Regions from separate parts of the Candidatus Contubernalis alkaliaceticus genome, predicted to be linked through region 1. Evidence: riboswitches for the same ligand, from Rfam matches in the RefSeq annotation. Region 1 holds a riboswitch; each other region holds the start of a gene.
What was found. Region 1 has a riboswitch for cobalamin ahead of HUE98_RS13765 (DUF2292 domain-containing protein). Riboswitches for the same ligand answer to the same signal wherever they lie in the genome.
Positions count from the first base shown of each region.

Region 2: it holds a riboswitch for cobalamin, as region 1 does, so the genes downstream of both, thiC (phosphomethylpyrimidine synthase ThiC) here and HUE98_RS13765 (DUF2292 domain-containing protein) in region 1, are expected to answer to the same signal.
Region 3: it holds a riboswitch for cobalamin, as region 1 does, so the genes downstream of both, HUE98_RS15355 (zinc-dependent dehydrogenase) here and HUE98_RS13765 (DUF2292 domain-containing protein) in region 1, are expected to answer to the same signal.

Region 1 covers NZ_CP054699.1:2,749,747-2,757,465, reverse strand. Annotated here, with positions in the region: gene HUE98_RS13795 (nitrogenase component 1) at 1-30, shown strand, start outside; gene HUE98_RS13790 (flavodoxin family protein) at 62-571, shown strand; gene HUE98_RS13785 (ABC transporter permease) at 572-1,657, opposite strand; gene HUE98_RS13780 (ABC transporter ATP-binding protein) at 1,654-2,568, opposite strand; gene HUE98_RS13775 (hypothetical protein) at 3,029-3,238, shown strand; gene HUE98_RS13770 (IS1634 family transposase) at 3,578-5,290, opposite strand; cobalamin riboswitch at 5,856-6,048, shown strand; gene HUE98_RS13765 (DUF2292 domain-containing protein) at 6,180-6,335, shown strand; gene HUE98_RS13760 (hypothetical protein) at 6,466-6,633, shown strand; gene HUE98_RS13755 (TIM barrel protein) at 6,675-7,673, shown strand.
Region 2 covers NZ_CP054699.1:436,225-443,943, forward strand. Annotated here, with positions in the region: gene asnS (asparagine--tRNA ligase) at 1-696, shown strand, start outside; gene HUE98_RS02130 (class I SAM-dependent methyltransferase) at 815-1,444, shown strand; gene HUE98_RS02135 (DUF3147 family protein) at 1,452-1,799, opposite strand; gene HUE98_RS02140 (metal-sensing transcriptional repressor) at 1,835-2,110, opposite strand; gene HUE98_RS02145 (TraB/GumN family protein) at 2,533-3,699, shown strand; cobalamin riboswitch at 3,890-4,082, shown strand; gene thiC (phosphomethylpyrimidine synthase ThiC) at 4,254-5,552, shown strand; gene bzaB (B12 lower ligand biosynthesis ThiC-like protein BzaB) at 5,568-6,860, shown strand; gene HUE98_RS02160 (hypothetical protein) at 6,861-7,079, shown strand; gene HUE98_RS02165 (DUF2284 domain-containing protein) at 7,076-7,719, shown strand, end outside.
Region 3 covers NZ_CP054699.1:3,090,883-3,098,601, forward strand. Annotated here, with positions in the region: gene HUE98_RS15340 (four-helix bundle copper-binding protein) at 183-536, opposite strand; gene HUE98_RS15345 (hypothetical protein) at 742-948, opposite strand; gene trpD (anthranilate phosphoribosyltransferase) at 974-2,077, opposite strand; gene HUE98_RS15355 (zinc-dependent dehydrogenase) at 2,238-3,320, opposite strand; cobalamin riboswitch at 3,384-3,558, opposite strand; gene gltX (glutamate--tRNA ligase) at 4,087-5,562, opposite strand; gene ispF (2-C-methyl-D-erythritol 2,4-cyclodiphosphate synthase) at 5,833-6,309, opposite strand; gene ispD (2-C-methyl-D-erythritol 4-phosphate cytidylyltransferase) at 6,303-7,007, opposite strand; gene HUE98_RS15375 (PIN/TRAM domain-containing protein) at 7,007-7,719, opposite strand, start outside.

The DNA.
Region 1 (7,719 bases):
AACCGAAAAAAACTTCAGGCTAGAACATGATGTTAAATATAGGATGAAAGGTGAGGGTTTTATGAAATCAATGATTGTTTATTCCAGTAAGACCGGAAATACAAAAAAAGTTGCTGAGGCAATTTTTGATGTAATGCCCATGGGAACGGATATTTTTGCTGTGGAGGATGCGCCGTTACCGGATGGCTATGATTTTATAGTATTAGGTTTTTGGGTAAAAAGGGAAAATGCTGATCAGAAAGCCCAGGGTTACATGGGTACTATTAAAGGCAAGAAAGTGGCTTTATTTGCTACCCTGGGTGCTGAACCGGATTCATCCCATGCCCAAAAAAGCATGCTGAATGCAAAAAAATTGCTGGATTCGGATAATAAAATCATGGGAGAATTTATTTGCCGAGGGAAAATTGATCCCAAAGTAACAGAATCGTTAATGAAACTGGCTGCTGATAATCCTCACGCTATGACTCAGGAGCGTTTAGCTCATCACAAGGCAAGCAGTAATCACCCAAATATGGAAGATTTACAGAACGCTCGAAAAGCATTTAAGGAAATACTAAGACGAAAAAACTGATTACTCCCAGCGCCAGAATCGAATGGCAGCAGACAAGCTTATGAAAAGCCAACCACAAAGCACCAGGAGGTTGGTGGTGAGGCCAAATTCAGAGGGTATCCCCACCATTACATTTCGCAGCAAATCCCCCAGGTAAGATAGGGGTATCGCTTTGACAACAGGTTCTAAAAATTCCGGCAGGAAATTGAGAGGGAAGAAGATTCCCGATAAAAACATCATGGGAAATTGGACTACCTGAATAATTCCCATACCGCTTTCCTCTGTTTTGGAGAATGAAACCAGCATATAACCCAGGCTGACGAAAGTTGCCGCACCCAATAGGATAACTCCCAGAACCTTCCACCAGCTGCCAATTATGGTGACTCCAAAAACCAGGTGGCCAATAAGTATGATTAAAACCGTCTGGACCACTGCCATAAGCAGGCGAACGGCTACTTCACTTAACACCAGGTGGGTGCGGGGCAGGGGAGTTGCTCCCAGAGACTTGAGAATTTTCTTTTCACGAAGTGAAACCAATCGCAGGGAACCGAAAAGGCCCAGCTGCATTAGAGCCATGGCTATTATTCCAGGCAGTAAAAAATCAATATCTTTCAAAGGTTCCGTCTGGACCGGTTGGGCATCAATGCTGAAAAGGCGGGGCCGCTGTTGTATCTGGCGTTCGCTTTCATCGAAGATTTCTCGAATTACCGAGAGCATAATATGATTTGTAGTCTGCTGGGAGGCATCATAGTATACAGGTATGATAATACCCTCAGCCATGGGGCTGAGAGAGGAAATTTCTTCAGGCAGTACCAGAACGATAGACCGTTCCCCATTTTCCAGTGCTTCCAGTTCATCATCCAAAGTACCCTGGTAGAGGGTAAGGGCAGGGGCTTGATTGAGATTTTCAACGAAGGCTTCTGTTAAGACACTGTCTTGCTCCACTACAACCCCAAGATTAATATCAATATTTTGGGTGTCCCCGGAAAAAATAAAACCAAATAATATAATAAACAATACCGGGAAAAGCAGGAACCAAAAAATAGTCATCTTGTCCCTTACCATGTCCTTTAATGTTGCGATAAATAAATGACCGAATATTTTCATTCCCGAATGCTCCTTCCTGTGAGTTTTAAAAATACATCTTCAAGACTGGCCTTACGGATGGATAAATTGGTCAGGGCCGGCCCACCGGCTGTTTCCTGGTTAATGAGATGACGAATTGTATCCTCTACTTTACTGGAATACAGGGTGATTTTATCGGTTGAAGCTTGTACCCGGTTGACTCCGGGGATAGAAGAATAGTTATTAGCATCCACAGAATCTGTAATAGAAAGCTCTACTGCCTGTTCCTGAAAATGTAGTTTTATCAGGTTATTGGGAGAATCCAGGGCTATAATTGAACCATGATCAATGATGGCTACATGGTCACAAAGCCGCTGCGCTTCTTCCATGTAATGAGTGGTCAAAAAAATCGTTTTGTCTAATTTTTTTAACTTCGTAATTACATCCCATAAACTTCGTCTTGCCTGGGGGTCAAGGCCGGTGGTAGGTTCATCCAAAAATATAATATCCCCCTGCCCAATGATGGCCGTACCCACCGCAAGCCGCTGGAGCTGTCCCCCGGATAATTTATGGGTCAGGGATTTTTCTTTATCCTTCAATCCAATCCACTCCAATATCTGGTCCACAGGGAAGGGATCTGGATAGAAACTGCTGTTTAACAGTAAGCTTTCCCGAACTGTTAAACGGGGAAACAGAGAGGGCGTTTGCAGTTGAACGCCAATTTTTTGGTGCAGTTGTTCTTTTTGTGTGGTAGGGTTTAGGCCCAGAATGTTAATGCTGCCGCTGTCGGGGCGTCTTAATCCCACAAGGATTTCCACCGTGGTGGTTTTGCCTGCGCCATTAGGCCCCAGCATGCCGAAAATGTCTCCCTGTTTGATGGAAAGGTTCACATTGTCTACGGCTTTAAGAGTTCCATAGTTTTTGCTCAGTGAGGATACTTCGATACTGTTCAAAGAATCACTTCCTTTTTGATATGTAAGAAATACTGGTCAACAAGTCCTTTTTAAGCTGTTCTGGTATCTTATGAAATTTACCTTTTGTTTCTATATATGCATCTTAACTATAACATTTTTTTGGGATTATTTCTCTTCAAATTTATGTAATTTATGAGTTGTTGTTGTTTCAGCTGTTCATTAAAAGAGGATTAGATTTCTTGTTTCTGTATAATTGTGATCATCACAATTTACCGCGAACGGAAAAAAACTGAGCTGCTTTTGTTAATATATACACGGTGGAAGGTTGTAAGTTGCAGATATGAGGTTATTTTTATCTTTTTTTAAAATAATTTCGCCAGTTAGATAGTGAATAATGCTTATAATAGTTAGTATATCTTGTAAACGGCATTACCTCACAGCCCCCTTCTTGGTCCCGGGGGACTGCTTTATTTAAGTTTTTATGGCAGGAAACTGCTCTATGCCTCAGTCAAGGGCATGCCGGTGGAGCCCGGATAAGAAACACCCCTGGTCTGTTTCCCTGGAAATTATCTTCGGTGATGTGGGTGTATACGACAAAAGTGCCAAGCTGGAAATGAACAGTCCCTATACTTTTTTAGGCTGTTGTTCGAGACTAGTATGGGCAAGAGGTGCCGGGGCAAAATATTTATTTCGAACCCAGCATGGCTAATCATTTTGATGGAAATGTCTACATCCCCGCCGTCACCGGGGTGGTTACCATTTCAGCGATGTTAAATGTCAGGCAAATATACCATAATATAAATAAATAAGTAGCCCCAATTGAATAAATAAGTAGAAAAAAAGTGAAAATAAATTATTGAAACCTGTGTCCAAATGTTATAAAATGGTAAGAAGATCAAGAAGATAATGGTGAAATAAGTTATGGTGTTTATAATAAACCTGTGGTAAAATCTCGTCTTTGACAGTTGTTACAAGCAAAAAGCTTGATGATCCCTGATTTACAAGGATTATCAAGCTTTTTTTGTATTCAAAAAAGTGAGTAATGTTTTTATTTTTTTGTCGCTTTAAAAATTTTTTTCATTTGTTTTGTTTTTATAATCTGGTAGTCTGTACGGAAATCAAATGCCTCATGTAAATCATCAGTAAAGTCAGTTCTCGTATATGTTGGAGTGTAACCCTCCCCCTTTATTTCATGAAAGTTCATATCCTTTAATCCTCTAATTATTTCACTGCAGGTATATTTCTCACCAAGCTTTTTTTCCAATAATCTGTAAATAATTAAGGATATAAAGCAAGTTGTAAAATGTGCTTCTATTCTGTCATCACGGCTTAAATAAACAGGTCTGGCTTTAAATTCACTTTTCATAATTCTAAAACATTCTTCAATCTCCCATCGTCTATTGTTTACTTTAATTATTTCAGAAGCATCATCCTCAAGGTTTGTACATACAGCATAAAACCCATCAAAGGCTTCTTCTTTAGCGATAACCTCTGTATCAATACTGTATATTTCTTTTTCAGCAATTTCTCCATCAGGAGTAAAATTAGTTTTTTTAATAAATCTTCTGCAATCATTCTGATTACATTTTTTTATTTTTGTAGGATTTGAATCTATTGTTTTTTGTGCACGTTCTATCTGTGAATTACGGATTTTTCTTTGATAATCTCTATACTTGATAGAGTACGTCACAATGATTTTTTGTTCAAGGTCATTTTCTTTAATCCAACGTTCTTTGTAAAACATTTTATTTTTAGCTTTCTCATCATCTAGTTTAGAGATGTCATAGGTTTTTACATCGTTAGAGAGGTGCCATTCGTTTGGATCAAGTGCCCATTTTTTTAGATGTGCTTTTAATTTCTTAATTGATTGAGTTGTAATAAATGCTCGTTCTTCCCTGTCGTTAAATTTTCTGTTATTTTTGGACGCTAGACCGGCATCGGTACATACGATAAATTTAGAAAGATTAAAATCAGATAGAATTTTCTTTTCTAAGGGTTTTAGTGTTAATTGTTCATTTGTATTTCCTTTGTTGATGCTAAATGCAAGAGGGATACCGTCTCCATCCATAAATAGGCCCATTTGAATGATTGGGTTTGGTCTATGCTCTTTTGATGGACCGTATTGCTTATCGCCATCTGCCTGTTCAATTTCAAAAAAATAATTGGTGCAATCATAATAAAGTACACCAGTATTTCTCTTAGAAACTTTTAAACTGTTGTTGTACAAGGATGATTGTAAAAAATCCGTTTCCTTAGCAATAACTTCAAGAGCTCTGTATATATGTTGAAGTTCAAAGTTAGGTTGTTCTATAAATCTTGAGGAAAGTTGGTAAGTGGCGAGCTTAGATGAAGGGAAGATTATTCTTCCGTAAATCAATCTGGAGAGTATGGAGTTTAGGTCATATGTAACCTTGTATTTTCCTAACATTTCTTTACATATTTTGTGAAGGCCAAGTTGATAGTATATTTGTTGAAGAAAAAGATAACCACCGTTAAAAGAGCGCTGTTCATCTTTCGTAATGACCTTGGAAGGTGAGTACTTTACCAACACATCAAGCTTTTCTTCCTTCTCTTTTTGATTCAGCTCTGCTATGTATTTCTTTGCCCATTCAATGGGATCCTGGCCGTTTAACTTTTTACTCAAATCATTAACTGTTCCAAGTTTTTCAACAATCTTTGATGAATGTACACCATTCTCATAAGTTGATTTAATTACGTAAAGAGATGTGGAATTTTTTGATTTCGAAATAGACAATCTCATATTAACCCCCCAATCCCTTATATTATAACATAATACTCAATAATACTCAATAGAAATAGGTGAAAAATTGACAAATTTGCAATAAAAAAAGCCCTATTTTCAAGGCTTTTAAGACATGTGTTCATTATTCAACTGTCAAAGACCCGTGCCAAGCTGGAAATGAACAGTCCCTATACTTTTTTAGGCTGTTGTTCGAGACTAGTATGGGCAAGAGGTGCCGGGGCAAAATATTTATTTCGAACCCAGCATGGCTAATCATTTTGATGGAAATGTCTACATCCCCGCCGTCACCGGGGTGGTTACCATTTCAGCGATGTTAAATGTCAGGCAAATATACCATAATATAAATAAATAAGTAGCCCCAATTGAATAAATAAGTAGAAAAAAAGTGAAAATAAATTATTGAAACCTGTGTCCAAATGTTATAAAATGGTAAGAAGATCAAGAAGATAATGGTGAAATAAGTTATGGTGTTTATAATAAACCTGTGGTAAAATGAATAATAGGTAAATTAATTGTTTAAAATTTTTTAAACTTAAGAGGAAAGATTTTTGAAATCTATTAAAAAATAAATAATATGCTCGGGTGTTTCTTCATTATTTTTAGGAGAATAACAGGGAACCAGGTGTAAATCCTGGGCGGTCGCGCCACTGTAAACGGGGAGTTTGTTTCTTTAATGCCACTGGACTTAATTCCGGGAAGGCCGAAGCATGCTACGATCTGTAAGCCAGGAGACCTACCCGCTGTATTACACGTAACCTTCTTCGCAGGAAAGGAGGGGTGTATGTGATAGACTTTGTATAAGTTTAGTCTCGTGTACCTTAGTTCTTCCGTTGAAGAACTAAGGTTATTTTGGTTAAGTTAAATAAATTTTTACGGGGGGAGCGGTTTGGAACGTAATAATTTTATTAAAATTGATTTAAGTGAAAAGGAAAAAAATCTTATATTTTTAATACGTAATATTAATTTTGGTGAAGTAAAGGTTATAATTCAGGATAAACAGCCTATTAGGGTTGAAGAGCTAAAAAAATCTATTAAATTATAATTCAAAGTTTAAGTTTACAGAATAAAAATAGTACTGACTGGAAAACCAGAGGTGCCATTTCATTATGGTATTTCTCTGTTTTTTTTTGGGTGGCAATACAAATACAATATTAAAAGAAAGGGGGAGAAAAATGAACGTAAGTACAGCATACGGTATTTATAAAAGAATGTTTGTGCTGCTGCAGCACGGAAGAAATGTTCAAGAAATACGAGAGGATATAGACAAACGTTATCCTACAGTGAAGGGAGACAGTCTTGAGGATGTATTAGAAAGAATATCTGAAAATATTTCCCGTTAAATAATCTTATTGGATGTTTTTTCCGAAAGGATGTTTCTATTATGAAGCACCTGGTTAATTTTTGTACCTTTAAAAACAGGATGGCTTGGTTTAATCACAACTGGGATACAATAAAAAAATTTATAAGTAATAACCAGCTGGATGGATTGGAATTAATAATTCACGGCGGCTGCTGCAGAGTTGAAGATATCCCTGAAGAAATAATACAAGGTATCCATCTGTGTTACTGGCCCATGTGGCTGGATTTTTGGAGGGGAGACCATAAGGAACTGTTGAGGCAGTTCAAATCTTTGGATAATATAAAAAGTTTCTACGGTGGATTAGAGCCGGAAGTTATGGTTGACCAATACAAATTGGAACTGTCAAAAGCGGTGGCTTTAAAAGCAGATTATGTAGTTTTTCATGTAAGTCACGTTGATATCGAACATATTTATTCCTGGGAATTTACATATAGTGATTGGGATGTGCTGGAGGCTGCTGCCCAGCTGGTTAACCAGGTCTTCGGTAAGGAGGATTTGGGGGTGGATCTTCTTTTTGAAAATTTGTGGTGGCCGGGTTTGACATTTTTAAATCCGAAGCTGATAGAAAAATTTTTGGAAAAAGTTCAATATCCACGGAAGGGATTTATGCTGGATACAGGACACCTGTTAATTACCAATCCGGAAATTAAAAATGGTCATGAGGCTTGCAGATATCTTTTAGAAAAGGTAAATAACCTGGGAAGTTTAAAAAAATACATTCGGGGTATTCATTTAAATAAAACGCTGCCGGGAAGTTACTTGAAAAGAAATTTTACTGAAAATCAACAAATACTGATGGAAACAGAAGACATTTGGGAGCGTTTCCTGCTGGCAAGAAAGCATATTCAACATATAGATCAGCATCTTATCTTTGACCATGAAGGTGTTAGAAGTTTTATCCAGGCGGTGAAGCCTGAGTATCTGGTATATGAAGTATTAACTGGATCTTTAAAAGAACTGGAGCACGCCATCCAATTGCAGAATAAGGTTCTCGGGCGTAACGGTTGCGTTCTAACATAGGTCTAACTAATTACCTATTGCAAATTAATTGCATTTAGCTTATAAT
Region 2 (7,719 bases), 1.2 Mb from region 1:
GAAAATTCAAATACACCAAGGCATGCGGCGGAATTCTGGATGATAGAACCTGAAGTCGCTTTTGCAGATTTAAAAGATAATATGAGGCTGGCAGAAGAAATGATGAAATATATAATAGGTTACATCCTTGATCATGCCGTTGAAGAGATGGAATTTTTCAATAAATTTGTGGATAAGGGATTAAAAGACAGGATGCAAAATATTATAAATTCTCAATTTGAACAGATAACTTATACAAAAGCCATAGAGATACTAAAGAAATCTAATAAAAAGTTCCAATATCCCGTTGAATGGGGTAAAGACTTGCAAACAGAGCATGAAAGATATTTGACAGAAAAAGCTTTTAATAAACCGGTGTTTGTAACTGATTACCCCAAAGGCATTAAGGCATTTTATATGCGTTTGAATGATGATGGAAAAACTGTTGCAGCTATGGATTTATTAGTTCCGGGAGTAGGAGAAATCATAGGAGGCAGCCAGAGGGAAGAAAGAATAGAAAAGTTAGAAGAAAGAATGGTTGAGTTTAATATTAAAAAAGAAGATTTATGGTGGTATTTAGAGCTGAGGAAATATGGAGGAGTTAAGCATGCCGGTTTTGGATTGGGTTTTGAAAGGGCAGTTATGTATATTACAGGAGTAAGCAATATAAGGGATGTCATCCCATTTCCAAGAACGGTTAATACCTGCGAATTTTAAGCAGTCAGAGCAGCCCCAAGTATTTTCTATAACTAAAAATAACTAAGGGATAATTGGCATAAACTATTGATATCTACAGTGATAGTATTAAATATTTGTAAAAGAGGAATGATGGGTTATGAACGATCTTGAAAAGAAATTAAACCAATGTAAAAAACCATCCGGCAAAATGGGGAAGCAGGTAGTTGAGGAGATGAACAAGCACCATTTTCATTTGACCAGTTGGGGCTTAGAAAAAGTTCATATTGAAGAAAACAGTATTATTTTGGACATCGGCTGTGGTGGAGGAAGCACCGTGGCAAGATTAGCATCCATGGCAGTGGGGGGTAAGGTTTACGGAATTGATTATTCGCCAGACTGCGTGAACTGGTCAAAAGCACATAACAAGCAGCTGATATCTAAAGGCCGGGTGGAAATCCTTCATGCTGGCGTTGAAAAGATGCCCTTTGAAGAGAATCAATTCGATATTGTCATGGCGGTGGAAACAGTCTATTTTTGGCCTGGCCTTGTTAAATGCTTTCAAGAAGTGAGGAGAGTTTTGAAGTCCTCAGGAAAATTTGTTATTGTTAATGAAATGTATGTAAATGAAGCGTTTAAAGAAAGAAATGACAAGTTTACAGCAGCAGGTGAGATGATATTACATACTCCTGAAAAACTTAAAGAATTATTGGAGAAAGCCGGTTTTAAAAGTGTTACTATAGATTTGATGGAAGAGAAAAATTGGTTATGCTGTGTAAGTGAAAAATAAAAGAATGTTAAATGTTTATACCCACATACTTTATAATCTTAACATACAGACAATAGCTGCAGATCATGACCACAGAGGATACCGCCATGGCCAAATAGAAATTGCAGTTGTAGCGGAGTAAAAAAGACATAACTATGAAAAAGATGATAGATGGAATTACTATCCAGATTATAAGGTTGGAAAACTGTAAAACTTTGCCGGAATCATTGGTTTCAACAAATAACCAGGTCATGGCAATCATTGAAGTGATGGGCAGGGAAATAAGAATGGCACCAAAGGCAGTAGATTTTTTGCTGACTTCGGATACAAGGGCAATGAGCAGGGCGGATACAACGGTTTTCAAAAGAAATTCCATAGATTTATCACTCCTTTGATACGGGTTAAGGTTATTTACTTGATAAATTTGTCAATGGCTTTATCTAAGTCTTCCAAAGTTTTGGTATCGTTGTTTTTAATGGCATCCACTACACAGTGGTTAATATGGTCGGTTAAAATAAGTTTTCCGGCATTGTTTAATGCAGACCTTACTGCAGACATCTGAATCAGTATTTCACTGCATTCCCTGTCTTCCTCTACCATCCTTTTGACAGACTCCATGTGGCCTATGATGCGGGACATCCTGTTTACAATACTTTTTTTATTTACGTGGTTATGAGTATTAATAATAAACACCTCCCGATACAATATCCCCCTATGGGGGATATTGTATCATACATTAGAAAAAATTTAAAGAGATATTAAGGAAAAAAAGTGTGATTAATTATCTTGCTTTCTTTTCTATATAGAGGTAGTCTTAAAAGGAGGGTATGTGCTGCTCTTTTAATCCCATGTCTTTAAAATTCTCATAAGTCACAATTTTTTATTATGCTAATCCAGGTTATAATCGTAAAAAGGGTATAATGAAGAAAAAGAAAAGTGGTCAGTGAACTCGTTTCAGCAAGCTGAAACATCGGGGAATCAGGTGGAGACTCTACTCCACCTGATTAAAAGCCCCACCTACGCTAACGCTTAGAGGTGGGGGTCTTATACCCTAAAAAAAAGAGATAAAACATTCATAAAATTTGTTGTAGAGGGAAGGTACTATTATTATGTTTGAAGAAAATATTACAAGAGTAGATTTGGATGGCAGGGAACTTATACTCATTGGAACTGCTCACGTATCCAAAAAAAGTGCGGAACAAGTGAAGGAAGTTATAGAAGCCGAAAGGCCTGATTGTGTTTGTATAGAATTGGATAAACAGAGATATCAAACTGTCATGGATAGAGACAGATGGAAGAAGATGGACATATTTAAGATTATTAAAGAAAAGAAAGCTACTCTTCTATTAATTAATCTTTTAATATCTTCTTTTCAAAAGCGGCTGGCAAAGCAATTTGGCATTAAGCCTGGGCAAGAAATGATTCAGGGAATTGAATCAGCTAAAGAAGTAGGTGCTACTCTAGTACTGGCCGATAGAAATATACAGGTAACCTTTTCACGAATTTGGCATGGAATTGGGCTGTGGGGAAAAGTTAAGCTTATGTTTTCTATTTTCTTTAGTATTTTTAATGACGAGAGTTTTTCAGAAGAGGAACTGGAGAAAATAAAGTCTCAAGATATGCTTGATGCTATGCTTAATGATTTTACAGAGTTTTTTCCTAAATTAAAAGTTCCTTTGATTGATGAGCGGGATCAATATTTAGCTCAGAAGATAAAAGAAGCTCCGGGAAGTAAGGTTGTTGCAGTTTTAGGGGCTGCTCATGTTCCCGGGATAAAGGAAGAAATTAAAAAAGAACATAATTTAGCAGCTTTATCCAAGCTTCCTCCAAAATCCAAAGCACCTAAAATTATTGCTTGGGCCATACCAATAATTATTCTTGCTATCATTGGTTATACTTTTTTCGCGAATCCTTCTGCTGGAGTCAATCAAACAGTGAGCTGGGTGCTGTGGAATGGATTTTTTTCAGCAATCGGTGCGGCCATTGCTTTTGGACATCCCCTGACCATTATTACTGCCTTTATTGTAGCTCCCTTAAGCTCTTTAAATCCACTCATGGCTGCCGGGTGGTTTGCGGGGATAGTCCAAGCCTATATCAGCCGGCCCAGTGTAGAAGCTTTTGAAAGCCTATCGGAGGATGTTTTTACTGTAAAAGGATTTTGGACCAATAAGGTAACCCGTATTCTACTTACAGTAGCCTTAACAAATTTAGGGAGTACCTTGGGGACAATAATTGGTGGAGCCGATGTAATTCGTTTGTTTATAGAGAATATATAGTTTGTTTACAGAGAAGCTGTCAAAGTGTCAAGGGGATGGTTCTATTAAATTATTTGAAAAAACTAAGGGTGCAGGTTCTGCAGGCTCTTAATTTAGCCCGGGTTGGTGGCAGTAAATGTAAGGAGGGTAGAAATCTGTAAAAAAAACCCTCTTGACAAATGTATGGATAGTTTATAGAATTGAACCAATAATTAAATATTTTGTTTCAGGTGCCTGTTTAGGATAATAGGGAACCGGGTTAAAGTCCCGGACGGTCCCGCCACTGTAAACGGTAGCCCACCTTATAACCACCGCTTGTCGTCCCCATGGGGCAAGGCAGGCGGGAAGGAAGGAAAGGGTGCGAATCCGTGAGTCAGGAAACCTGCCTGAAACTTGACTACTCTGCCTCGTGTGTAAGGTTTTGTAGATGTTTAAGGATAATGGTAAAGTCCACATCAATTTATTTGGTGTGGACTTTTTTTATGTAATGTGCCTTGTTCTATGACTGGACCGGACATGAGTGGGAAGAGCAGCCAAAGTATTCACATTTTATGAAGAGATAGGAGGAATAACAAATGACATTATTATGCAGTGCAGCAGAAGGTATTTTTACTTCTGAAATGGAACAGGTGGCATCAAGGGAGGGAGTATCTCCGGAGTTGGTAATGAAGGGGGTTGCAGAGGGAAAGATTGTAATCCTTAGAAATACTCTGCACCAAAGCGTAGTCCCCACAGGAATTGGCCCGGGGCTGAAGACCAAGGTAAGTGCCAGTGTTGGTCTGTATGGAGAGAATGCAGTGTTGAAGGAAGAGGCAGCCAAGGTTCAGGCAGCCATCCACTTTGGAGCTGACGTTATCATGGATTTAAGTGTAAGCGGAGATATTGATGCCATGAGGAAAAAAACTCTGGCATTATGCTCCAGACCGGTGGGGACGCTGCCCCTTTATCAGGCTCTGGCCGAGGCCGGGGAAAAACAAGGTTCTTCATTAAACCTGAAAGAAGAAGACCTATTTGAAGTGATTGAAAGGCAGGCAGCTGAAGGCGTTGATTTTTTAGCTTTTCATTCAAGCCTGACCATGGATATTGTGGAAAGGGCTAAGACGGATCACCGGATTGACTCTCTGGTGAGTTATGGAGGGTCTCATCTGATGGGATGGATGCTTCACAACCAAAAGGAAAACCCTCTCTATGAAAATTATGATCGTGTGCTGGATATTGCCCGACGCTATGATATAACCATCAGCATAGCCGACGGTATGAGGCCCGGGTGTCTTCATGATTCCCTGGATGGCCCCCAGGTACAGGAATTGGTAGTGATTGGTGAGCTGGTAAGAAGGGCCAGGGAAGCCGGGGTGCAAATTATGGTCAAGGGGCCGGGGCATGTGCCTTTAGATCAACTGAAGGCTACGGTAATACTGCAAAAAAGTTTATGCCATGGAGCGCCCTATTTTGTGTTTGGCCCCGTAGTCACCGATATTGCAGCAGGATATGATCATATCAGCGCGGCAATCGGTAGTGCTGTAAGTGCCTGGGCTGGGGCAGATTTTATCTGTTATGTAACACCGGCAGAACATATTGGCATCCCTAACCTTGAACAGGTTCGGGAAGGAGTTATCGCTTCCCGAATTGCCGCCCATGCTGCTGACCTGGCTAAGGGACTGAAGGGAGCGGATCAATGGGACCTGGAGTTATCTCGGGCTAGAAAGAAACTGGACTGGGAAGAGCAGATGAGGCTGGCTATAGATCCCCAGAGGGCGGAACAGATCAGGAAAGATCGGAGCAAGGAATCCTCCTCTGCCTGTGCCATGTGCGGCAAATACTGTGCCATGGAAATTGTTTCTGAGTATTTAGGGACTGCTAAAATAAACTGCTAAAGGAGATGAAAAAAAATGACAACACAAGTAATATGGGCACGTCAGGGTACCATTACTCCGGAAATGGAGTGGGTGGCTTTCCGAGAAAATGTTGATGTTGAGTTTATCCGGGAAGGACTGGCTCAAGGCACTATTGTGATTCCTAGAAATAGAAACCGGAAAGAATTTAATTACTGTGGGATTGGAAAGGGCCTGAGAATTAAAGTAAATGCTCTGATTGGCACCTCCAGTGACCGGGATGAGATTGAAATGGAAGAAAGGAAGCTGGCCATTGCCCAGGAGGCCGGATGTGAAGCGGTTATGGACCTGAGCACCGGGGGAGATATGAACCGGATGAGAAGTCAGACCCTGGAAAAAGCCAATATGGCCGTAGGCAGTGTGCCGGTTTATCAGGCAGGCATCCAAGCCATTGAAAAAAGAGGAAGTATTGTGGAAATGACCGGGGAGGATATATTTGAAGCGGTGGAACAACAGGCGGAAGATGGAGTAGATTTTATGGCCATCCACAGTGCCCTTAATTTTGAGGTAATAAAGCGCCTCCAGACCACCGGCAGGGTTACCGATGTGGTCAGCCGGGGAGGGGCATTCCTGACCGGCTGGATGCTGCATAATCGCAAGGAGAATCCACTATATGAACAGTTTGACCGGCTGCTGGAAATCTTAAAAGCTTATGACGTAACCTTGAGCCTGGGGGACGCCATTCGTCCAGGTTCCACAGCGGATTCTCTGGACGGAGCCCAGCTCCAGGGTATGATTATTGCCGGGGAACTAGTTGCCAGAGCTCAGGCTGCCGGTGTTCAGGTTATGGTGGAGGGTCCAGGGCATGTTCCCATGCACCATGTAGAACCTACCATGCTGCTTCAAAAAAGGCTGTGTAATGGGGCTCCCTATTTTGTACTGGGCACCCTGGCTACGGATATAGCTCCGGGGTATGACCATATTACCTCTGCCATTGGCGGAGCCTTGGCCGGAGCTTCGGGAGCAGACTTCTTATGTTATGTAACCCCTGCGGAACACCTGGGGCTTCCTACGGAACAAGATGTCAAGGACGGGGTAATTGCTGCCAGAATTGCTGCCCATGCGGCAGATTTGGCCAGGGGAAGCCGCAGTGACTGGGATAGAAATTTAAGAATGGCCCGGGCCCGGGTTGAACAGGACATAAATCTCCAGGCATCTCTGGCTTTAGAGGCCAAGGAACTTAATAAGCTGGCAGCGGAAGGGAAAGATGACTCCTCTGTTTGTGCGGTCTGCGGAAAGGAGTGTGCTGCTTCAGCTGCCGGCAGGTATTTTCAAGTAGGAGGTCTATAGATGAAATTTAAACCCGTGATAGGGAGGTTATATCCTATTAATAACACGCTTGACGAACCGGGGCTTAAATCCTTTGTGAACCTGAAGCTCCAACTGGGGGAGGTTCAGGGGACGGCACTGGCTGTGACTAAGTATAAATATCATAAAGTCATAGAAAAGAATCCTAACTTTAAAGAGACCGTTGAAAACGGGGACGAAGATAGGGTGACAGCGGCATGAAGTTTCCACCCTATTTTAATCATGATCCCCAAAAGGCAGGCCCCCAGTATCTGGAGGACTTAGCCACCGGCTATTGGTTTTCAGAAGCCTTATTTACCGCCGTTGAATTGGACATTTTTACTGTCTTGGAGGGAGAGGGCAGGGAATCAACAGAGCTTTCCCGGGAGCTTGCCCTGGATCCCGTAGGGCTGCAGCGTTTCTTGAAGGTTCTTTGTACTTTGGGCCTGGTGGTGGTTGACCAGGGAAGGTATTTTAACACCAAAGTTTCTTCTGACTTTTTGGTAAAGGGCAGAAAAAATTACCAGGGGGAATCCATCCTCTGGCGCAAGTATCTTTCTTCTCAGTGGCGGGATCTGACGGAATGTCTAAAAAAGGGAGGGAGAGTTTCTTTTTCATCGGAAGAGAAAGGAACTTTGGAGGAGAGGACCCGTAGATATATCCGGGGTATGGACTCTGTTGCCCGGATGAAAGTAAAGGAAATTCTGCCGATATTTCATGGACTGCCTCTGGAGGGGGAGATTTTAGATGTGGGTGCCGGTTCCGGCGCTGTTGCCGCTGGTTTCTTAGAAAAGTTTCCTGCCCTTCAGGCTACTCTGGCGGACCTTTCTACAGTTTTACAATTTGCTAAAGAGGGCCTTAA
Region 3 (7,719 bases), 340 kb from region 1:
AATATGAGGACACCATACTTAGGGAAATACGGGGTGGACGGAAATACGGGGACACCACGGAAATACGGGGACACCATACTTAATTAGCTTATTTCCTCTAATTTAGTATGGTGTCCCCGGTATTAGCCTTAGCCTTATTACACTTATTACACTTATTAGAAACCAACGGTTACCTTATCATATTAAACGGCAGCCATGGCCATTTTACGGCATTCTTCTGCACATTGGCGGCAAATTTGAGCACATTCCTGGCAATGTTTATCTTTAAACATTTCACATTCTTTTGCACAGGCGTCACAAATTTTTGCACAAAGATCACAAAATTCTTTAGAAAAATCACTGTTTCTGGCCATATACTGAACAGCCTGCATGCAAACCTCCGCACAATCATTTAATATTGTAATACATTTAGCTCTGGCCTTTGCATCCGGCTCTTGTAAGCAGGCCGTAAAACATTCTTCACAGGCCTGGGCACATTTGGCGCAGGCATTAATACAGGAATCCATATGTTTTGGAGCATCTGATAATACACCCAATACTTTCACCTCCCAAATTAAATATTTCTACCTTTTTATAATTTATCCAAAATGATAATTATATTCAAAATACCTAAGGGAAATAAAGGAAATACGGAAATACGGGTACGGAAATACGGGGACACCATACTTAATTAGCTTATTTCCTAATTCAGTATGGTGTCCCCGTATTTCCGTATTTCCTCTTCCATATTTCTTTACTTTCTTATGGGGTATATTCCCTCTCCGTGATGGTCAATTCGACCCTCTTAATATCCTTTATCCCTGCTTTTTCAGCTAAAGAGACTATATCCTCAAGATTAATCGGGTCATTATATACGCTGGCTTTATTAAAGGGCACACACTGGCAACCCTCTTCTCTACTGTTCCTAACATACCCATTCCTGCATTTTAAAGCATAAAGCTTAATCATATCTTCCTCCCTTGTTCCTTTTAGTCTAATTGAAGTATTTCTCCAGCCTGGCCAGTCCCGCTTCCGGCTGTGCATTCTGCTCTCTTACCCAATCCTTTAACTTATCCACGGCCTTACCCGACTGAATAATTTCCCGGGAGAAATGATAACCATCTTTAATGCTGCCGCTGGCCCCCATTAAATATAAAATCAAACCACTGTTCAAACAGACTATGTCCCGGGGAGCTCCGTTCTCTTCACCGCTTAAAAGCCTCACCAAGCGCATCGCCTCCTGGGCAATATCGGGCAGCGGCTTTATATCTTCAGCGGATGCCCGCTTAATCCCCAAATCCTCCGGCGTAAAGGAACTGTAATGAATGCTCCCGTCCTCTTTCAATTCCGCCATTAGAGTTTCCCCCAGGGTGGAAGCTTCGTCCATGCCATGTACACCGTCCTCCGCCAGGCCGTGTACCACCAGGGCTTTCTTGTAGCCAATTTCCCGCATAATCAGTGGGGCGTGCTGCAGCAGTTCCCGGGAATAAACTCCCCTTACTCCGTAACCGGGCAGCGCCGGATTGGCCAGTGAAGCAGCAATATTTAGCACCGTCCCGAAGGAAATCTGGGAAAGAATTCTGCCCAATGCCCTGGGATGAACCTCAGGGCTCATACCATTAAAAATTCCGATACCCGCCTGCTCAATACTTCTTTTCACCACCTGGGGGCCACACTCCACATCCACCCCCAACTCTTCCAATATATCTACAGTGCCGCAGATTGAGGTAATGGCCCGAGCACCGTGCTTGGCCATAGTAATTCCTGCAGCTGCCGCCACAATTGAAGCAGCGGTGCTGATGTTAAAGGTCTTAATGGAGTCCATTCCGGTGCCGCAGTTATCCACCAGAGGGCCTTCCGTCTCCGGCACAACTTTTACCGTATCCAATTCGTAAATAGCCTCCCAACCACCGGCAATCTCCTCGGCCGTTTCCCCTTTGGCTGCCAGTGCTGCCAGAAAAGCACCCTGGTGCATATCGCTTTGAGCATTATCCAGGATTTCATAAAACATATCCCGGGATTCCTCTCGGGTTATGTTTTCCTTTTTAATAAGTTTTGATATAACCGCTCCAAACTCCTTTACATCTCCTTTTGACATACTACTTCCTCCCTTATTTATAGTTTTTAACTAAAATCCATCATGTGATAGGCTTTTAAATTATTAACCTCTGCTTAAATCAACAGTATTGCTTAAGTTACTAAAAGGGCTTACATATTTGCAAAACAGGGTATCAAAAACTCCCAAAGTTCACCCCTCTTTAAGAATCAAGAAAATTAATAACCAGGGACAAACCTTTCAACTCTTTAACCCGGCAAATCCCCTGTTCCACCTCCTCCAGCGGAAGAATGCCGCTAATCATATCATTCACCTGAATTGCCCCTTCCCCTAACAGCTGCAAAGCCTGCCGACTGTGCTCCAGAGAACAGCCGTAAGCTCCTACCGCTGTTATTTCCCTATAGTGAATCAAATTAAAATCAATTCTAGAAAAATCCTCGGTAATCAGGCCACTGAAAAAGCCGAAGCGTCCTCTTTTGGCCATAACATTTAAACTGATGCTGACAGCCTCAGGACCAGGGCAGCAGGGGATAGCTACGTCAACCCCCATGCCATTTGTAAGCATCCTTATTTCTTTCTCAGCAGATGTTTTTAACGGATTTATGCAGTAATCAAACTCATAATTTGCCGCTCCAACTAATCTTCCAAGATCCTGCTCCAGCAGTATAATCTTTTGGGCTCCCCGCAGCCGGGCTAATTTTGCATTTAATATCCCCAGCCTGCCTCCCCCTACCACGAGAACCGTGTCTGGAGATTGTACTCCCAGAGACTGCTGCATATTTAATGAACAGGCCAGGGGCTCCGTCATGGAGGCTTCTACCAAGGAAAGGCCCAGGGGTATCTCATTTAATATTCCGTTTTGAACTCCCTGGAGGGGAACTCGAAGATACTCTGCAAAACCTCCATCATAATTAAACCCCATGATTTTAATTGAGTCGCACATATTGTCCAAGCCCTGCCGACAGTAATGGCATTCCCCACAGAAGATTCCCGGATGCACCTGCACCCTGCTTCCGGGCACTACATTTTTTACCCCCTCTCCTATGGCGAAAACTGTGCCGGCTATTTCATGCCCCAGGATACGGGGAAGCTTAAGGTCACGCTGGCCTATTAAGTAACACTTCATATCCGTCCTGCAGATTCCGCAGGCCTCCAGTTTGACTAGAACTTCCCCCCCGGCACATTGGGGTGTTTCAATTTCCCTGATTACCAGCTTTTCTCGTCCCTCCAAAACAGCAGCTTTCAGTTGAAATCCCTCCTTTATACTAGAAATAAAAAAGTCCACGCTAATTACAGCGTGGACTTTCCATCATCCTACGTTACAGCCTGCTTTGAGCACGAAAGCAGCTCTTTTCATTCATTCCAGGCAGGTCTCCTGACTCGGTTTCATCACCTAAGATACCGCCTTCCCCCTCTCGGAGTGGCTGCCGGTACCGGCTTCCCCATACAGTGGCGGGCCCGTTTAGGATTTTCACCTAATTCCCTATTCTCCTGTTTTAGGCACCTGGAACTAATAATATTTATTTTTCACTATTATTCTATTAGCAATTCAAAGAAATGTCAATATAGTAATTTATGGTAAACATTTCCTGGTAGTTACCACCGAACAATAAGGAACAATAAGGGGACACCATACTGAATTATTTTATCTCTCTTTTTTAGGAAATAAGTCCCCCACCTCTAAGCGTTAGTGTATATGGGCTTTTAATCAGGTGGAGTAGAGTCTCCACCTGATTCCCCGATGTTTCAGCAAAGCTAAAACGAATTCACTTAAAATATTTCTTTATTATAATTCAGTATGGTGTCCCCGTATTTCCTGAACAGCTGCAAAGCCTGCCGACTGTGCTCCAGAGAACAGCCGTAAGCTCCTACCGCCGTTATTTCCCTATAGTGAATCAAGTTAAAATCAATTCTAGAAAAATCCTCGGGTAATCAGGCCGCTGAAAAAGCCGAAGCGTCCTCTTTTGGCCATGGAAAAATACGGGGACACCATACTGAATTACCTTATTTCCCTAATTAAGTATGGTGTCCCCGTATTTCGGTATTTACCTTTAAAAATTATGTTCTAAGGCTTCCAATGTAAAAGCCAAACGCATGGCCACCCGTTCCCGTCCCAAAAGAAGAATTAAATTCTGGAGATCGGGGCCCTCAAGGCTTCCCGTCAAACCTGCCCGTACCGGTTGAAACAGCTTTTTGCCGCCTACACCCAGTTCTTTTCCGATTCCCTTAAAAATTGCTTTAATGGAGGGCACCTCCCAGTTCTCCTCCTGCAATATCTGCTCTCTAAATCTTTCTACTACCCTGGGGGAGGATTCCTCCTTCATCATTTCCAGTGCCTCTGGGGTAAACGCATCTATCTTGTCCCCGAAAAACACCTGAATGAAAGACACCACTTCCTCAATAAAATGCAGTTGTTCCTGCAGAAGGGATATTACCTTTACCAGCCAATCATTCTGCTCATCTGTCAGATCCTGTTCCAAGAGCCCTGCCTCTACCAGATAAGGCAAAGCCAACCCGGCGATGACCTCCGGTGCTTCCTTCTTTATGTACTCGGAATTCATCCAGTTCAGTTTCTTCAAGTTAAAAACCGCAGGGCTCTTGGAAACCCGGTCCAGGGAAAACTCCTGCACCAGTTCGGAAAGAGAAAAAACCTCTCTTTCCCCCTCCGGCGCCCAACCTAAAAGGGACAGAAAGTTTAAAAGGGCATGGGGAAGATAACCCTTCTCACGATACTGCTGAATAGAAGTGGCTCCATGCCTCTTGCTCATTTTAGACCGATCTTCCCCCAGGATTAAGGAAATATGGGCAAACTCAGGCATATCAAATCCCAAGGCCTTGTATATCATAATCTGCCGGGGGGTGTTAGAAAGATGCTCCTCTCCCCGGATTACATGACTAATCTTCATTAACGCATCATCCACAACCACCGCAAAATTATAAGTAGGAATACCGTCTGACTTTACAATAACAAAATCACCGATTCCATCGCTTTCAAATTCTACCCTGCCCCGGACTAAATCCTCCACCGGGATAATCTCCCCTTGGGGTACCTGAAAACGGACTGTTGGCTTTTTCCCTTCATTTTCAAGCTTTTGCCGCTGCTCAAGAGTCAAATCCCTGCACCTTCCCAGGTACCTGGGCATTTGTCCCTTATTCCGCAAGGATTCCCTTTCCGCTTCCAACTCCTCTTCGGTACAATAACAGGGATAAGCTTTCTTTTCCTCTAAAAGCCTTTCCCAGTAAGTGCTGTAAAGGGACAGTCTTTCACTCTGCCGATAAGGCCCATTCTCTCCCCCCACTAAAACCCCTTCGTCCCAGGCCATCCCCAACCATTTTAAATCATCTAAGATAACCTCTTCCGATACCAGGGTAGAACGCTCAACATCGGTATCCTCAACCCTGACTACAAAGTCCCCACCGTTTTTTCGGGCAAAAAGCCAGTTAAAAAGAGCCGACCTGGCTCCACCGATATGTAGAGGCCCAGTAGGACTTGGGGCAAATCTAACCCTCACTCTTCTATCCAAAATTGTATACCTCCTGACTTTCATCTATATTTTTTGTTACAACATTTTAATTTTTATGAGTAAACTCGTTTCATCAAGCTTAAACATCGGGGAATCAGGTGGAGACTCTACTCCACCTGATTATAAGCCCCACCTACGCTAACGCTTAGAGGTGGGGGTCTTATACCCTAAAAAAAAGAGATTAAACGGATTTTAAACCTAATGAAATTTTCTAAAAAAAAGTTTTAAATAATATTGTAGAAGAACCGTCCCCTTGACAATTTGGCAATATTCTCACATACTTGAAAGCAATACTATTGCCTGTGCTGCTATTCCCTCTTCTCGGCCGGGAAAACCTAATCCTTCGGTGGTAGTTGCTTTCACATTGACGGCTTTTTCATCTACTCCAAGGGTGGAAGCAATATTTTGCGTCATCTTTTCTATGTAAGGGGCCAATTTTGGCTTCTGAGCGATAACAACTGTATCCACATTGACGATCTGGTATCCTTCCTCTTTTAGAATATGATTCACTTTTGCCAGAAGAATAACACTGGAAATTCCCCGATACTGCTCCTGGGTATCGGGAAAATGCCTGCCGATGTCTCCCTTACCCACAGCTCCCAGCAGAGCATCCATCAGAGCATGAATCAAAACGTCAGCATCGGAATGCCCAAGAAGTCCCATATGATGAGGGACTTCCACCCCTCCCAAAATAAGCGGCCGGTCCTTGACCAGCCGGTGAACATCATAGCCTATTCCAACTCTCACCATGGCTTTTTTCCAACCCCTTCTTCTCGTAAGAGAGCCTCCGCCAGCATCAGATCCTGAGGAGTAGTAATCTTAATATTTTCATACCTGCCCTGGACAATTCTCACCCTATGGCCTAACCTTTCCACCAGGGATGCATCATCAGTACCTAAAAAACCCTCCTCAAGTGCCTTCCCATAAGCTTCACAGATTAATGGGAAAAGGAAGGCCTGTGGTGTCTGCGCTGCCCACAGCAGGCTGCGGGCTGGCGTATCCACCACAAATCCTTCCTCATCTGTCCTTTTTATAGTGTCCTTAACCGGAACAGCCACCACACAAGCTCCATAACTCCTGGCTGTATCAACAGATTCTTTCAAAAGCTCTTGGGTAATAAAGGGACGGGCCCCATCATGTATGAGCACCACCTCAGTCTGTGGGGCCAAGGTTTTCAGTGCTTTGTTAACGGTTTCCTGCCTTTCCTTACCCCCGGGAATCACGGTCATGGGAATATCCAGTTGTAAAGGATCAATAATTTTATTTTGACAGAAATCTTCTTCCCCCGGAGCAACTGCTACCACAATTTTATCAAAGGGATACTGGGAAATCTTTAACAAAGTCTGAGCTAAAACAGGCTTCCCACCGCACAACAGATACTGTTTATTGACTTTTTCACCCATTCTCTTTCCTTTTCCAGCGGCTGCTACTACAGCGGAGACCAACACTATTTGGCCTCGTTAATATACTTGGCCAGATATGCTTTTGGCCGGGCAAATATCATCCTTCCCGCGGCTGTCTGCAATACGCTGGTGACTACTACCTCTAGATGCTGCATCATATGTTTCTTCCCTCCATCAACCACGATCATGGTACCGTCGTCTAGATAACCAATTCCCTGTCCCATTTCTTTACCATCTTTAATTATTTGAACGGTCATTTCTTCCCCGGGGAGAACTACCGGCTTTAAGGCATTGGCCAACTCATTAATGTTCAGCACCGAAACCCCCTGGAGTTCACAGACCTTGTTCAGGTTGTAATCATTTGTGACTACTTTCCCTTTCAATAGTTTAGCTAATTTCACCAGCTTGCTGTCAACTTCCATGTCCTCAAAGTCCTGTTCAGTAATTTTTACGGGAATATCCAGTTCCTTTTGAATCTTGTTTAAAATATCTAAACCCCGTCGTCCGCGATTTCTCTTAAGTACATCTGATGAATCAGCAATATGACGGAGTTCATCTAAAACAAAGCCTGGAATCATCAGTACTCCCTCCATAAAACCGGTTTTACAAAGATCGGCGATGCGACCGTCTATGATTACACTGGTGTCCAGTACTTTTATTCCTTTATCCGATAATACTTTTTCCCCTTTCGCCTGCCAGGCAAAGAGAGAAGTTATAAAAGAAAGTTCTTCTTTCCGATTAGTGACAATATGAATCC